Regions from separate parts of the Paenibacillus sp. FSL R5-0713 genome, predicted to be linked through region 1. Evidence: predicted binding sites of a transcription regulator. Region 1 holds the regulator's gene; each other region holds the start of a gene.

Region 1 (4,202 bases):
TTTTCTTAACCGTTCTCTCGAACGAACGCGACATGAGAATCCCCCTTATGTGTCTTTGTATCGGCTTACATAACTGTAAACCAACATTTCCCCCTATAAATTGCATACTCAGAATAACAGGAAGAAACCTAAATATCATAATGATATCATTAGGTTTCGTTAGTGTTTGAGTTTGCCTTGGTGGCCTTTGTCATTCTCATCATCAACAATCTCAATGGTATCCAGTTGTTGTCTGAAATTGCTGCGAATATTACTCAAATAAATCTCTCTTAGCTCGGCACGTTCAGCAAGTTCTTCCTCCGACAATCCAGTGGACTTTTGCTTACGAGCCAATTCGTTAATACGTGCTACCAGACTATCTATATCCAAGCTTGTCCCCTCCAAAAATACAAAGTCATATTAACTTTGCCATGATAAAGGCTGCTTGTCAAGCTGACACGCGTTAACTCTCATTGATGTGCTTTTATTCTGCGAATTGCGGTAGAGTTAGTACTTGTCCCACTTGGATCGAAGTCGCTTGAAGTTGATTCACTTTCTTAATTGCTTCTATATATATACGTGTATCCATATTAGTCGGTTTATGTTCCAAGGAAATACTCCATAATGTTTCTCCTTGTGAAACGGCTATCTTTCCTCCAGGCAGAACATCATTCTCATTGCCAGCAAATACCGTTAATACAGTGCTACATCCAATAAATATAATCAAAGAAGTGATGGCTACCTTTAATATCCATGAAGAAATCTTGAAACGCGCTAAAACCTTCTTGTAGTTCCCTATGTTAGACTTCACCAGTTCCGAATTCATCGGTTCATAAATACTTTGATAAGTTGAATATCTCATTAAATACCCGCCTCCAAACGTTTGTTCCTATCTATTGAAATCAATATAACACGAACACTTGTTTTGTTCAATAGATTTTTAGAACAATTGTTCGCTTATTTTTTAAAGGAGAAATATCTTAATTCAAACCCTTCTGCGAAGCATTTGCAGTATTTTGCTCTCACTTTTGAACAAATTCGGTTCTATAAGTTAAAAAACACTGATTATATGCCATTTTATTTAGAACTTATGTTTGTACGAACGGAGGTTCTATGTTATAATTTTCCCAAACGTTACTAAAATGGGGTTGATACGGTATGTCGAAGATATCCAGCAGGCAGCAGGCAATTCTGGAATTTATACGAAATGAAGTCCGGTTGAAGGGGTATCCTCCTTCCGTACGGGAAATTGGTGAAGCTGTTGGACTGGCTTCCAGCTCAACAGTACATGGACATTTGGATCGCCTGGAGAAAAAAGGTTTGATCCGACGCGACCCTACCAAGCCAAGAGCCATTGAGCTTTTGAGCCAGGAAGAATCTGAGCATTCTCATCAATTTGCTCATAGCGTTGCACGTATTCCTGTCGTTGGTAAGGTTACAGCCGGGGTTCCAATTACTGCAACCGAGAACATTGAAGACTACTTTCCTCTTCCTACACATTATGTAGGTGAACAGAAAGTGTTTATGCTTTCGGTAGTCGGAGATAGTATGGTGGAAGCAGGAATCGTTAACGGAGATTACGTTATTGTCCGTCAACAGCAAACTGCTGATAACGGTGATATCGTAGTGGCAATGACTGAAGACGATGAAGCTACAGTGAAAACGTTCTATAAAGAGAAAGATCATATTCGCCTTCAACCGGAGAATGCGACCTTCGAGCCTTTACGTTTGAAACACGTTAGTATTCTGGGTAAAGTCATTGGCCTTTTCCGAGATATTCATTAATAACTAACCTGAGTAACAAAACTAGATGCAATACACTGAATACAAAAAGAGGTTGCCCTGATGAACAGGACAACCTCTTTTTATGTTTATATTGTTTTATCTGCTAATTATTCACTGCGTTTCAGAACACTCTTGTGATGTGAGAACACATCAAAGCTCTGTTGTCCGTGATATGAGCCCATACCACTCTCTCCTACACCACCAAACGGAAGATAATGCGAAGTCATATGAGAAAGCGTGTCATTAATACATCCCCCACCGAAGGAAACTTGATTCAACACCTGATCCTGTAGTTGCTCATCCTGTGTGAAGAGATATAGTGCCAATGGTTTTGGCCGGCGAACAATCTCATCCAGCACGGGATTCAGGTCGCTGTACGTAAATACGGGAAGAATCGGACCAAAGATCTCTTCTTGCATGACAGGTGAATCCCAGTTCACATCTCCAAGTACAGTCGGCTCAATCAGCAACTGCTCACGCACAGACCGTCCACCTATCAGCGTTTTGCCATCTGTAAGAAATTTCGACAACCGATCAAAGTTACGCGCGTTGACAATATGCGGGAAATCAGCATTCTGTAACACATCATCCCCAAATTTATCTTTGACCTCTGCGCCAATCAGATTAATTAATTCAGCATGAACTTGTTCATGCACAAGCAAGTAATCCGGAGCAACACATGTTTGCCCTGCATTCAGGAACTTACCACGAACAATACGTTGAGCTACCAGCTTCAGATCTGCGTCACTATGGACAATAGCAGGACTCTTACCACCTAATTCAAGAGTTACAGGAGTCAGGTGCTCCGCAGCCGCCTTCATAACAATGCGACCAACACCCGTACTGCCTGTGAAGAAAATATAATCAAACTTCTCTTTCAACAATGCTGTGCTGGCTTCGACTTCCCCTTCCATAACGGCAATATACTCCTGAGGGAAGATCTCCTGAATAAAATCATACGTCAGACGAGATACGGCTGGTGTTAATTCAGAAGGTTTGATAACTGCACAGTTACCGGCTGCAATTGCTCCAATCAGTGGACCAAACGCCAGTTGGAAAGGATAGTTCCAAGGTGCAATAATAAGAGCCACTCCGTATGGTTCAGGGTAAATGGTGCTCACCCCATCCGGCATAGCTGAATTGGTTGGGACTTGTTTTGGCGCAGCCCATTCCTCCAGATGTTCTAATGCAAAATCCAATTCACCCAGAACAATGCGAATCTCGGAACCGTAAGCTTCGGCCTCGGATTTGTTCAGATCCGCCCGAAGTGCATCTTGAATCCGTTGCTGATACTTTTCGATTCCTTTTCTAAGCTGTTGAAGTGCATTAATCCGATACTCGATATTTTTAGTTTGTCCTGTATAAAAAAATGTACGTTGTTCTGTCACCAATTGTTTTGCCTGATCCATATTAACATCTCCAATTAATTATTTAAAATTAAATTGCTCAAAATTCAATTAAAGTATACCTCTTCTATATGAAACTATCAACATAATATTGAAACATTAATTTGAAAATTTCTGAAATTTGGTAGGCGTTTTCAAGATATGAGAAAGCTACCCTTTTTTTAATGTAAGTGTCCATTGACTATAGCGAATTATTGGGTATTATTAGAATTCATCTTTATTTCTCCAGAAGATTATATGTACTGAGATCTAAAGAGATGGATGTAGCCTTGTAGATCTGACGCAATGTCAACATAGAGATCATATGTCCTAATTGCCGATAACTCTGCGGACGTGGAGAAGTAATTTCTCTAATTCAATGACTTGTGGTTTTGTGTTGGTTTTGTTTGCATAGTAAACAAAGAAGCCGGCCTATTTTTGAATCTTTTACTCGAATGTATCACGAATTTTTCTCTTTTCCATGTTCTTAATGGATAGTGTGCGCTACGCTTCTACTACTCCTCTATAATCAAATACTAGATAGGTACCCGAACCTACATAAGGCTACCGGGAGGAAATCATTTTTCATATCTTAATGTCTTATATGTATATTTATCTTATTATCACCCAAACCTATTAGTTCGATAAAAAGCATGCTAAATAAATCATTTCTATCAATTAGTCAAAATTAGCATTTCAAAAGAATATCCATAAATCCAACATTTTACAACTGTATTATTTACAAATAGTAATCTTATATGGTATATTTAACCATGGTTGGCCGACCTAATTATTTGAACTCTACTCGATATCTTTAATTTTCAAATAACAACTTAAAACAGAATCTTACTCTATTGGTTCTAGTATATTTGGGAGGTTTGAATATGAAAAGATTAAGAAAATTCTCTATTTCTGTTATGGCAACTGCTTGTCTATTAGCATTCGGTTCCAGCTCTGCATTCGCTAAAACTGGTTGGGCTGATTCATTTGAGACAGCAGAAGTGATGTACTCAAGTGTAAACCAGTCTTCTGGATTTAGCGCAACACAGTATT
Region 2 (4,202 bases), 1.4 Mb from region 1:
GGGAGGGCGTCTTGTGAATTTACCCAACCGGATTACGCTTGCACGAATTTGCTTAATCCCTTTTTTGATGGTGTTCCTGCTCGTGGATTTTCCATTTTATCCAGAGCCGTTGCAGCTTGGAAGCTTTTCGCTTCCGTATAATCAACTGATTGCTGCTGTTATTTTTATCATCGCCGCAAGCACAGATGGAATCGACGGATACCTTGCGCGGAAAAATAACATGGTTACCAATCTGGGAAAACTGCTTGATCCGCTCGCAGACAAGCTGTTGGTTACTGCAGTTTTGATCTCGCTCGTGGAGATGGGCAAGCTGGATTCCTGGATTGCAGTGGTTATTATTAGTCGTGAATTTGCAGTTACCGGCTTGCGCCAAATCGCATTGCTGGATGGTTCGGTTGTTGCTGCGAGTGCCTGGGGCAAGCTGAAGACGGTAGTGCAGATTGTGGCAATTGTGTTGTTGCTGTTGAACAATTTCCCGTTCTCATACACGGGTATTCACGTCGATATTATCGCAGTATGGGCAGCAGCGCTTATTACCATCTGGTCGGGTATCGATTACTTTATCAAAAACAAAAACCTGCTTCATTTAACAAAAGCATAATAGTTGGTTCTAAAAATGGGTAATCATGAAGGAAGCATTGGGTCAGGGGCAATAGGAAATTATCCTATTGCCCTTTGATCACTCACCACATGTACAGGAGGATGCTCAATGAAGGCAGAAATCATTGCAGTTGGCACAGAGCTACTGCTTGGACAAATCGTCAATACCAATGCCAGATACCTATCCCGTGAATTGGCTGCGATGGGGATCGATGTATATTTCCAAACGGTGGTTGGGGATAACCTGAACCGACTTAGTGAAGCTATTCGCATTGCACAGGGCCGTGCTGACGTTATTTTATTTTCCGGTGGCATCGGACCCACTCAAGATGATCTGACCAAGGATGCGCTCGCAGCTGTTCTTAACCGAAAACTGCATACGGATCGAATGGCGATGGATAAAATTGAGAGCTTTTTCAGAGATCGTAATGTGGACATGACAGAGAATAACCGACGTCAGGCAATTGTTATTGAGGGTGGGACACCTCTGGCCAATGAAACGGGTCTTGCGGCAGGAAATGCGATTTCTGATAATGATAAACATTATGTTGTGATGCCTGGACCACCCAAAGAGCTAATTCCAATGTTTGAACAGGAAGTCAAGCCTTGGCTGTTCCAGCATGTGCTTACAGAAGAAATGCCGATCTATTCCCGAATGCTCAAATTCGCAGGTATCGGTGAATCTGCTCTGGAGGATCGACTGCTGGATCTGATTGACGCGCAGACAGACCCTACAATTGCTCCTTACGCGAGCGAAGGCGAAGTTACGGTACGTGTCTCCACTAAGGCTGCGAGTGAAGGAGAGGCGAAGCTGAAGCTGGATGCGATGGAGGTTCAGATTCGGGAGCGTTTGACAGAACATCTCTACGCGAACGAGGATGTGCCTATAGAGTACACAATTGTAACCATGATGTCTGACATGGGGCTGACGCTTAGCGCTGCTGAGAGCTGTACAGGAGGTCTTGTCATGCAAAGTCTGACTTCTGTACCGGGAAGTGCTTCAATGCTCAAAGGTGGAATTGTTTGTTACTCCAATGAGATTAAGGAAAAGCTGCTAAATGTGCCTCATGATTATCTGGAAGGTGAAGATGCACCTGGAGCGGTAAGTCCTGAGGTTGCAAAAGTGCTTGCTGAGCAGATCCGCATGATTGGCGATGCTGATTTTGGCTTGGCTGTTACCGGTGTAGCTGGACCGGGATATTCGGAACGCAAGCCACCCGGACTTGTCTTCATCGCTCTGGCTGAACGTGGAAAAGAGACGGAAATTCATGAGCTGCGTATTAATGGTAATCGCGAGACTGTCCGCATTCGTTCAACCAAAGCGATTCTCTATCGCCTATGGAAAAAACTTGTGGCGATGGATTGATTAGTTAATAGCTTCGATTGCATTTGAAGCTCTAAAGAAGTATAATTAAGGAAGACGGAAGAACCGCAGAATTAGGCTTTACAGCCTTGTTTACGGTTCTTTTTTCTGTTTAATGGAAAGTTTCTTTGAGGAAGAGGCGCCTCGGCCTTTACAAAAAAAACGAATGTATGTTCGAAAAAAAGCTTGGCAAACGTGTTAAAACAAGGTATCATTATCTTATAAACAGTAAAGGGTGTGAGCTTATTGTCAGACCGTCGTGCCGCGCTTGATATGGCGCTCCGTCAAATAGAGAAGCAATTTGGTAAAGGATCCATCATGAAACTGGGTGAGTCCACTCATATGAATGTGGAAATTATTCCCAGTGGTTCCTTGGCTTTGGATATTGCATTAGGAACAGGCGGCTTGCCTAAAGGCCGTATTGTTGAAATATATGGACCTGAATCTTCAGGTAAAACAACTGTCGCATTGCATGCGATTGCTGAAGTACAACGTGTTGGTGGACAAGCAGCCTTTATCGATGCTGAGCATGCTCTTGATCCTCAATATGCAAGTAAATTGGGCGTTAACATTGACGAATTGCTTCTATCTCAGCCAGATACGGGTGAGCAAGGGCTGGAAATTGCAGAAGCTCTTGTACGCAGTGGTGCAGTAGATATCGTCGTTATTGACTCTGTAGCTGCATTGGTTCCAAAAGCAGAGATTGAAGGCGAAATGGGTGATTCACACGTTGGTTTGCAAGCGCGTTTGATGTCTCAGGCGTTGCGTAAATTGTCTGGTGCAATCAGCAAATCCAAAACAATCGCAATCTTCATCAACCAGCTTCGTGAGAAAGTCGGCGTTATGTTTGGTAACCCGGAAACAACACCTGGTGGTCGTGCTCTGAAGTTTTATTCTACGGTACGTCTGGATGTACGTCGTATTGAGAGTATCAAATCAGGCAATGACATGATTGGTAACCGTACTCGTATTAAAGTTGTGAAAAACAAAGTGGCACCTCCGTTTAAACAAGCGGAAGTGGATATCATGTATGGTGAGGGTATTTCGAGAGAAGGCAGTATCATTGATATTGGTACTGAGCTGGACATCGTTAATAAAAGTGGTGCTTGGTACTCTTACGAAGGTGAGCGTTTAGGACAAGGCCGTGAGAACGCGAAGCAGTTCATGAAAGAGCATAAAGATATTGCTGAAATCATTGAACAAAAAATTCGGGTAGCTAGTAACTTGACTACCGCAGTTCCTGCGCCAACAAGTGAAGAGCAACAAAAAGAAGCAGAAGAAGAACAAGAATTGTTTGAAATCAACGAGTAATCTCTCAAAGCCTCCCTTGCTGGGAGGCCCTGAGGGTGTTTCCCACTGGGCTCCATAAACTTATCTGATTGAGCTTGGATCAATCTGGATAAGTTGATTGTAGTGGGACTGCTCTTGCTGTCCAACAGCCCCTGTCCAACAGCCCCTGTCCCAGTGGACAGGGGCTGTTGGCACGCTACTGTGTAGATAAAGGCCGGGCTGAGTTCCCGGCCTTTTGTATTAGCATTCTTTATGTGAAGATGTGCTTGACGTAGTCAGAATAAAAATGATGTGAAAGGGGAGACCTGAATGGATCAACATGACGAGGATTTATATGAAGAAGCAGAACAGGATGGCCTATCCCAATTTCCGGACAACGAAGAACTTATAATTACACGTGTAGAACGGACAAAGCACAGGCAAGCTCGTTATCGAATCACTTTTGGCATCCACTCCATAACGGTTCTTGAAGATGTAATGATTAAATACAGGATGACTCAAGGCAATTCGTTTATGAAGAAGGATCTGGAAGAAATCATTGTAGCTGACGAGCGACAGCGGACGTATACACAGTCTCTGCGTTTTTTGGAGCATAAGCCGCGTACACGACATGAGTTGAGTCAGAAACTTCGTCAAAAAGAGTTTGCTGCTCCTTTAATTGAAGAGACGCTGGATCGACTTGAGCGCGAGAATTTGGTGGATGATGACCTATTTGCGAAGGAATGGACAAGACAGCGTATGGAGGGCAAGCGGAAGGGAAAACTGTGGATAAGGCAAGAGCTCCGTCAAAAGGGCATTGCCAATGATCTTATTGTTGAAGCGCTGGAAGGTGTCAGTGCGGATGCGGAATTTGAGACTGCATTGAGTGCCGGACGAAAAAAATGGAATCAGGTCAAAGGGGACGTCAAAGAGAAGAAAAATAAAACGCTTCCCTTCTTAATGAGACGTG
Region 3 (4,202 bases), 740 kb from region 1:
CCGGATTTTCCCTTTAAAAAAGGGAATCAAAAAAATCTGGAGACAACAGCGATCGGAAGATCGATTCGTAACCGAAACGCCACCTAATTGCTGCACCCCAATTCGAAAGATACGGTGATTCGTGCAAACGTAGCGAAGAAGACGAAATTGTTACCGAAGAAGCGAAGCGCTCGCCTTTATCCCCGGATTTTCCTTTTTAAAGAAAGGGAATCGAAAAATCTGGGGATAACAGTGATCAGAGGAACAATTCGTCGCCGTAGCGTCTCCTTTGCACCAAACCTATCTTTTCAACTAACTATGAAAGAAGTGGATCTACCTTGCCATCAGTTACACTCGAACGCAGTCGCAAAAAGCGGCTTGAACATGCACATCCATGGATATTTAACAACGAAATTGCCTCGGTTGAAGGAAACCCGGAGCCGGGAGATCTGGTCAATGTATTGAACCATCAAGGTCGCTATCTGGCGACAGGTTATTACAATCCCGCATCTCAGATCATGGTAAGGGTTGTAGCTTATCAACCCCTGGAGTCCGAAAAGATGGATACGGCGTTCTTTGTAGCGCGTTTTCGCGATTGCTTGCGTCATCGGGAACGTTTTATCCAGGATGGAGAAGCGTACCGTCTCGTTTATGGGGAAGCTGATTTTCTGCCCGGATTGATCGTTGACCGATTCGGTAGCATCCTCGTTGTACAGTTGCTTACACTTGGCATGGATCGTTGCCGTGAAGCCATCGTTCAAGCACTCATTGAAGTGATGCAGCCTGAAGGCATATATGAGCGCAGTGACGTCTCAATTCGTGAACTGGAAGGTTTGGAGCAGACCAAAGGTCCACTGTATGGAGAATGCCCAAGACATGTCACCGTTACCGAGAATGGACTACTCATTAAAGTCGATATCGTGGAAGGACAGAAGACAGGTTACTTCTTCGACCAACGTGAGAATCGTGCAGCGATCGAACCGCTTATGAAGGGTTGGGGCTATAAGAGTGGAATCACACTCCAAACGACTGAGCAGGACGGCACAGAGCAGCTCTTGCCTGTGAATAAAAGCGGTAAGGTAGTTACATTCCCTTATTGGGATGGTGCCACCGTACTGGAGTGCTTCTCACACACGGGCAGCTTCACGTTAAATGCTTGCAAATATGGAGCCAAGAAAGTGACTTGTCTTGATATATCGGAGCATGCCATTGAAAGTGCACGAACGAATGTCGAACTGAATGGTTTCACCGACCGTGTCGAATTCGTAGTTGCCGATGCATTCCAGTACTTGCGTGAACAAGTGAAAGGACTGGATGAACGTACTGCACGTGCGCGTGCTGGCGAACAAAAAGTAGATACTTCCAAAGCGCTTGCAGCTGGCGGTAAAACGTTTGATGTAGTGATCCTCGATCCCCCAGCGTTTGCCAAGACGAAATCAGCAGTCAAAGGCGCATGCCGTGGATATAAGGATATCAACCTGCAAGGAATGAAACTGGTCAATGAGGGCGGATATTTGGTAACCGCCAGCTGTTCATACCACATGCGTCCAGACCTCTTCCTGGATACGATTGCTGATGCAGCGGAAGATGCTGGCAAAGTGCTTCGTCTGATCGACTGGAAGGCAGCCGGTAAGGACCACCCGCAAATTTTGGGCGTGGATGAAGGACATTACCTCAAATTTGCTATTTTTGAGGTGCGCAGCAAAAAGAATTAGAGGAGTCTCTTTTTACTTTTTTTAATCCTTTCGTGAGATAAAGTGAAGTTTAAATGAATGATACTTTCGGTTAGAGTCCACAGTGTGAACAGCTGCGGGCTTTTTGCTGTTTTGCCGTGTTAACGGAGAGAATCTCCGGTTTTACCGGATAGTGGCAAACGTATGTTCCGAACCAAGTCAGATATGTTATACTGGGAATTAAAATCTTGTACGTGTGGTTTGGAGGATTAGACATGTCCGTTCGTTTTGTTATTGGCCGGGCAGGCAGCGGCAAAAGCTCGCTGATTACCCGGGAAATTACATCCTTACTTCAAAAGGAGCCGCAAGGTAAACCTTTGATTTTACTCGTTCCCGAACAGAGTTCCTTTCGAACAGAGCAGGCATTGGTGTCTTCTGGAGCAATTAAAGGTACCATGCGTGCAGAAGTGCTCGGCTTTCGCCGATTAGCTTACCGCATAATGCAGGAAGCAGGCGGTTCTGCTCGTATTCCAATCGGAGCCGAAGGCAAAAAGATGCTGCTCTATAAGGTCATCCAGCGTCGTAAGGAAGAATTGAAGCTGTTTGGTGCATCCGGCAGCCAGCTGGGTTTTATAGGCGAATTAAATGACTTATATAGTGAGTTTAAACGTTATGAAGTTGATCCATCTTTGCTGGAAGAAGGGTTGTCTGGAGGGTATACCTCATCCTCTTCGCCAATTCTGGAGGACAAGTTGCATGACTTGAATCTGATCTATCGTGACTATGAACAGGAACTGACCAATTTATATATTGATGATGAAGATACGTTGACCGAACTGACAGAGCGCCTGTCTGAAAGTACATTGCTGCAGGATGCTCAGATCTGGATTGATGGTTTTCAGGGATTCACGCCACAGGAGATGAGTGTGATCGGTCGCCTGATGTTGCAGTGCTCTTCCGTGACGATTGCACTGACATTGGATCGTCCATATGATCACGGCGCACTGCCTGGAGAACTGGAACTGTTCTATCCAACGGCAAGTGCCTATGCGCGTTTGAAAGGGATGGCTGAAGAACTGGGTGTACCGAGCGATATCACCGTGCTAGATTCGGAGATTCCACCTAGATACAAGGATCGTCCGGGACTTGCTCATCTGGAGGCTGGTTTTGACCGCCGAATTCGTTGGAAAGGTGATGGTACTGATTCAGGAATTCGCCTAGTTGCAGCGGAGAACCGACGAGCTGAGATGGAGGGAGCACTCCGTGAGATGCGGCGTCTGGCGCAAAACGAAGGTGCGCGTTATCGGGATATGGCAGTACTTGTTCGTCAGTTGGATACCTACGCTGATATAGCTGAACCGCTATTCAGGGACTATGGTGTACCTGTCTTTCTGGACCGCAGAAGAAATGAACTTCATCACCCATTATCCGAATTTATCCGTTCCGCACTGGATATTGTTCGGCGCCACTGGCGTTATGAGGATGTATTTCGCTGTGTCAAAACGGATCTGCTGCTTCCGCGTGATGGTTCCATCACTCGTGAAGATATGGACCAGCTTGAGAATTATGTGCTGGCTTGTGGTATTCATGGGTATCGCTGGACTGACGGCAAGCCGTGGAAGTATGTACCCAGCCTGTCGCTGGAAGACAATGGTCAGGATGGCCGTAGTCGTGGACGGGACCAAATGCTTTCTTTAATGGAGCGTTGTCGAGCGGTCATTACAGATGCCTTGGGTGCTTTTGAGAAACGGATGAAAAAAGCAAAGACAGCCAAAGCTCAATGCGAGGCACTATACAGACTGCTGGAAGAGGCCGAGATTCCATGGAAGCTGGAACAGATGTCTGCTGAAGCTAAGACTCAAGGTGACCCAGAACGGTCGAGAGAACATCGGCAGATGTGGGGAGCTGTGCTGGATCTATTGGATCAGATGGTAGATATGATGGGCAATGAACGGTTGGATATCACTCTGTTTGCCGGGATGATTGAGACCGGATTAACGGAACTGAAGCTGGGTCTGGTACCACCCGCACTTGATCAGGTATTGGTTGGTTCCATGGACCGTACACGTCTTCAGGATATCAAATACGTATTTATCCTTGGTGCAGTTGATGGTGAATTGCCAGCTGTACCTCAGGATGATGGCGTATTAACGGAACTGGAGAGAGCGTTATTGACGGAAAGAGGTGTAGCGCTTGGACCAGGTGCAACGAGGCAAATGTTGGATGAACGTTTTCTGATCTATACGGCACTTACAGCGGCAAGCAACCAATTGTGGTTGAGTTACCCGGTTGCTGATGATGAGGGAAAAGCACTGCTTCCTTCCGAAATTGTCCGCCATGTACGGAAAATGTTTGGTCTACAAGAACAGCCATTGCTTGCCCAACCACCGGTTGTGAACTCGGAAGAATCCCATTGGTCGTATGTCACCCATCCGGGTCAGAGTCTGTCTGCGCTCATTGGACAATTGCGTAAATGGCGTCGCGGAGAAGACATCCCTGAAATGTGGTGGGCGGTCTACAATTGGCATGTATCTCAGGAGACAAGCAGAC
Region 4 (4,202 bases), 390 kb from region 1:
TGACCGTATTTATTATCACCCACGGCTATGACTGTTCCGTCAGATTTAAGAGCGACGGTATGACGGCGACCTGCCGCTACAGTACAGTTACGGAACCCTTTTGTCTTAAACACTGCTACCTTCCGTGAATTGTAGTCCATAACTTTCCTCCCCTCCACCCATTAAAATCCTCCGTTGTTCAACGGTGAGTCACCAACGTACTACTCTTATTCAACGTTGTATTATAATACTCCTGGCTGTCAAGATAACGGAACCATGCCATGCTATCCAGATATGTTGATACCATTCCTCTGAAGGATAAATTCTTGTTTCGGGACGGAACAATATGGATAAATGTGTCTATCTGTATGTATCTGTATGTAACTGAATCGTGAGTTCTCTCATTTTATATGGTTAGTATGCCAATCACAAAATTTGAGACAAAAAATACCGACCCTTCAATTTCAAAGGTCGGTTTACCCAAATCGGGAGAAGAAAACAATGGTTATAGCTGTATTATATCCACCCTATGCCGTTATATACCGTATTCTGCTCTAACTCTATGTTTATCTTGGCATATCAGTAATATCAACGCTCATATGTTCAGTAAGCATTAAGGTCACATCCACTTTCACTTTGCTCCACAATAGAGTCATTTTGTGAAGGTAACCTCTTACCGAATAATTTACTGTTAAACTCAGCTCGGATCTCTCCCCTTCAATGATTTTTATATGATGTTCCTTTAAACTTTGTTTTGACTTGTACATCTCTAAAGCAATTTTCTTTTGGGTACCGTCCAGGTAATCAATATACACCGATTTCATCTTAAAGTTTGAAGCGTATATTTTATGCTTATCTACCTCCAGAGCACCTAAAAGATACGGAAGCTCAACCAGCCTCTTGACGAGTGCAAGTTCCTCAGAAGTTTGTCTCACCGTACACACCTCCTCCTTCTTCAAACTTTACAGTGACCAGTTGATCAAAATCGACCCATTCAAATCCATTATCCATTTCAATTTTTATTTTTTTTCCAAAGGCACTGACTGAAGTGACGATCCCGTGTATATACCGGTTGCCTGACTCATGAAATACTTCAAAGGTGGCTTGCAACGTATAGTTGAGGGACATATCTATATGTTGAGCAATAATCTCCCACTCATCTTCATGAATCAGAGGTTTCGCTTGAACATGAATTTGAGTACGATGCTGTATAATTCGTTCTTTATGTTGTGGAAGCATCATGCGGCTCGATTCCCATAATCCATTGGCCTCCAGTTTTTTGCTCATTTGTAATGCCCCCCAATTTTAGAAGCTCGATCGATCGCTTGGCCCGCAGCCGTAATGGAGCTCGCTCGAAGAATGGCAATGTCGCCATATCGATCCTTGATGTTGTCCATCACCTGATCAATGGCTCGTTTCTGCTCTTGATCATCGAAGAAAGATAGTTGATATGTATCCGCATTGGATAATTGAGATAGGGATACGCCTACACGGCGCACAGGTTGCCCATCCCAATGTTGATGGAATATGCGTTTGGCTATTTTGCACACATCAACGGTTATGTTTGTAGGATCAGACAGTTTAACCTGCCTGTGAAAACCCGTTGGGTGATCAAAATCTGCTCCCGATACACTCACAGATATGACACTACCCATCAGCCCTTTTTTACGGGCTCTTCTGCACACTTCTGTACAGATATCGAGAATAACCACTTCAATCTCCCATGCTTCTGTGAAATCTCTGGGCAGGGTCATTCCGTTTCCGATATCCTTTTGTGTATTGTGTGTGTTGACCGTTACCGGCGAATTGTCGAGTCCATTGGCAACCCTCCAGATGACTTCTCCATTAACACCCCATTTGCTTCTTAATTTGGAAAGAGGCGTATTCGCCAGGTCTTTAATGGTTCGGATACCCATCTTCCAGAGATGTTTTTCCATTCTTGAGCCAATCCCCCACATATCGCGGATGGGCTTATCTCCAATGTGAAGATGTAACTCCTCTTTCTTTAAGTGAAAAATGCCACCTTCCGCTTTTTTAGCAATCATATCGCAGCACAATTTACTGATAATTTTGTTTTCACCAATGCCCGCTCTGGCGTAAACCCCTGTTTCGTTATAGATTTTGTCTTGAATTTGTTTGGCCAAATCGATTGGATCATTACCAAATAAATGCATAGACCCTGTAAAATCAGCGAATAATTCGTCTATACTGTATGGCTCAACCAGATCGGTGAATTCCTCAATAATGGACATGATTTGGGTGGAAACTTCAATGTATTCTTGCATGTGAGGTCTGACAATGATCAGTTCAGGGCACTTCTGAAGAGACTGCCAGAGTGGTTCTGCGGTAGATACCCCCTTAGCTTTGGCTAATGGACAAGCGGCAAGAATAATGCCAGAACGTCTTGCTGGATCGCCTGCAACGGCGAGAGGTCTATTTTTGTATTGGGGCATTTTTGCCTTTTCGACTGAAGCATAAAAACTCTGCATATCAATGAGCATGATGGTTCGCTGCTTAGTCCACACTGAAATCACTCCTGTACATTTAAGAACGTATGTTTGTATATATTATAAACCGAACATGTGTTCTTTATGCAAGAGGTAAATATTTATATTTGGCATAGGACCAAGTGAAGGATTCAGATCATACTAGGTTACGCTCGCAAAAAAAGTCGCTAAATTAGCGACTTCAACGGGAACATTCTTATCCTTTATGAAATTTCCAGATGCAATAGCGGGAACGGATTACCAGAACCATCGAATTCGGAGCGTCCGATCTGTACAAACCCCATTTTGCTATAGAATTGTGCAGCTCCAGGATTCTGTTCGTTGACATCCACCTTCAGGTGGCGTCCTTTGATCTTGACAGTATGTTCGATCAGCAGACGACCAACTCCCTGTCCATGCTGACTTGGATCGACGAATAACATCTCAATAAAGTTATCTTGCAACCCGATAAAACCGACAGGCTGATGTTCTTTATCTAGAGTTTCCCACACCTCGACTTGCCGTTCCTGTAATACTTTGTTTACCACATCCCGATAGAATTGAATGTGTTGTTCCTCCAAAAATGTATGTGTTGCTCGAACAGCTCTCTCCCAAATCTGAACCAGTCGTTCCTGATCTTGCTCCCGATATGATACAATATCCATCTCAATCTCTCCAGTCTTTCTTTAGGGCGTGTCTCAAAACTCGCTGAAGTGCATCTTTCACCGCCTTTTCGCCCCCTGCTGCGTCACTTTCCCTTGACGTGCCCCGGCACGCCTGCAGAAAACTTTCTTGCTTGGAACGAAAATTCGGCAAAATCTGCTCCCTTCGGAGTTTTCAGACACGCCCTAGTTAATTTAAATCACTGTTTCTTGCTTAGCTTTTCAATAGCCAGTTCTTCCTCTGTTACGAAGAATATATCGTTCCCCATGTTGCTTTCATAGATAAAATCTCGAAGACTTTTGCTGGTATAACCGGAAAAATCACCAATGATCGCAATTTTGGTCTGGTAATTGATGAACTTTTGCAACACTTCACCTGCCAGCCGTGTTTTCAGATCAAAAAACACTTCACTGACAGCAGATTTGTTAACTATAATACGGTGACAATCGGCTTCATATTGAACCGTAGCCATAAGATCGATAGCGGATTGAACATCGGTAATTAATTCTTCATCACTCGTAACGTAAGCAATAGATACTCCATTTTCATTTATTTTTCTGATATTCATGTCTTCTTTTCCCTCATTCCTTATATTGAAGAACCCAATATCTTGATCCAGGTTCACCTTCTTCTACAATAGCTTTCCAGCCTTGTTTTTTATAAAATGTGAGTGCTTTATGATTATCCGAGACACATTTTAATGTGACAGGCATTCCCAGTTCGACCACGGATTGCTGAAGTAACTGTTTTCCCACCCCTTTGCCGGCAGCACTTGGGTGCACAAACAAATTATGAATAAAGCGGTCAGGTACATATAGTGACGCAAATCCAAGTACTTGATCGTTGTCCTCTGCCAAAAGAATCTGTTCTTCCGATGTATCCCGGTCAAAATCGTCTAGTCTCATCTCATCGGCACTGGCCCAGTGAAAGCTCTCCCGCCGGGAATCCAAATAAATATGTCTCAATTGTGGATAGTCTGCAATACGGGCTTCTCTAATGATCATCCGATCAATCCCCCATTTCCTCTGTGTCATCAATGTCGTTGTTACCTAGAGCCGATCTTTACCATTTGTT

The links. The regulator LexA, encoded in region 1, represses DNA repair genes until DNA is damaged. The targets are predictions, from matches to a motif close to CGAACATATGTTCG.
Region 2: a site for LexA is predicted at 2,127-2,140, ahead of recA (recombinase RecA). Genes of this name have one in related genera too.
Region 3: a site for LexA is predicted at 1,850-1,863, ahead of addB (helicase-exonuclease AddAB subunit AddB). Genes of this name have one in related genera too.
Region 4: a site for LexA is predicted at 2,527-2,540, ahead of MKZ12_RS16085 (DNA polymerase IV). Genes of this name have one in related genera too.

Annotation. Positions count from the first base shown of each region.
Region 1 covers NZ_CP150229.1:3,999,859-4,004,060, forward strand. The annotation lists gene MKZ12_RS17705 (hypothetical protein) at 1-34, opposite strand, end outside; gene MKZ12_RS17710 (DUF896 domain-containing protein) at 160-369, opposite strand; gene MKZ12_RS17715 (LysM peptidoglycan-binding domain-containing protein) at 464-841, opposite strand; gene lexA (transcriptional repressor LexA) at 1,138-1,764, shown strand; gene MKZ12_RS17725 (aldehyde dehydrogenase) at 1,872-3,173, opposite strand; gene MKZ12_RS17730 (hypothetical protein) at 4,034-4,202, shown strand, end outside.
Region 2 covers NZ_CP150229.1:2,554,290-2,558,491, forward strand. The annotation lists gene pgsA (CDP-diacylglycerol--glycerol-3-phosphate 3-phosphatidyltransferase) at 14-601, shown strand; gene MKZ12_RS11660 (competence/damage-inducible protein A) at 710-1,966, shown strand; gene recA (recombinase RecA) at 2,210-3,274, shown strand; gene MKZ12_RS11670 (regulatory protein RecX) at 3,563-4,202, shown strand, end outside.
Region 3 covers NZ_CP150229.1:4,744,701-4,748,902, reverse strand. The annotation lists gene MKZ12_RS21160 (class I SAM-dependent rRNA methyltransferase) at 318-1,694, shown strand; gene addB (helicase-exonuclease AddAB subunit AddB) at 1,928-4,202, shown strand, end outside.
Region 4 covers NZ_CP150229.1:3,610,427-3,614,628, reverse strand. The annotation lists gene MKZ12_RS16100 (chromosome condensation regulator) at 1-140, opposite strand, end outside; gene MKZ12_RS16095 (hypothetical protein) at 546-914, opposite strand; gene MKZ12_RS16090 (YolD-like family protein) at 898-1,266, opposite strand; gene MKZ12_RS16085 (DNA polymerase IV) at 1,263-2,480, opposite strand; gene MKZ12_RS16080 (acetyltransferase) at 2,690-3,136, opposite strand; gene MKZ12_RS16075 (DUF4180 domain-containing protein) at 3,328-3,696, opposite strand; gene MKZ12_RS16070 (GNAT family N-acetyltransferase) at 3,710-4,132, opposite strand; gene MKZ12_RS16065 (TetR/AcrR family transcriptional regulator) at 4,174-4,202, opposite strand, start outside.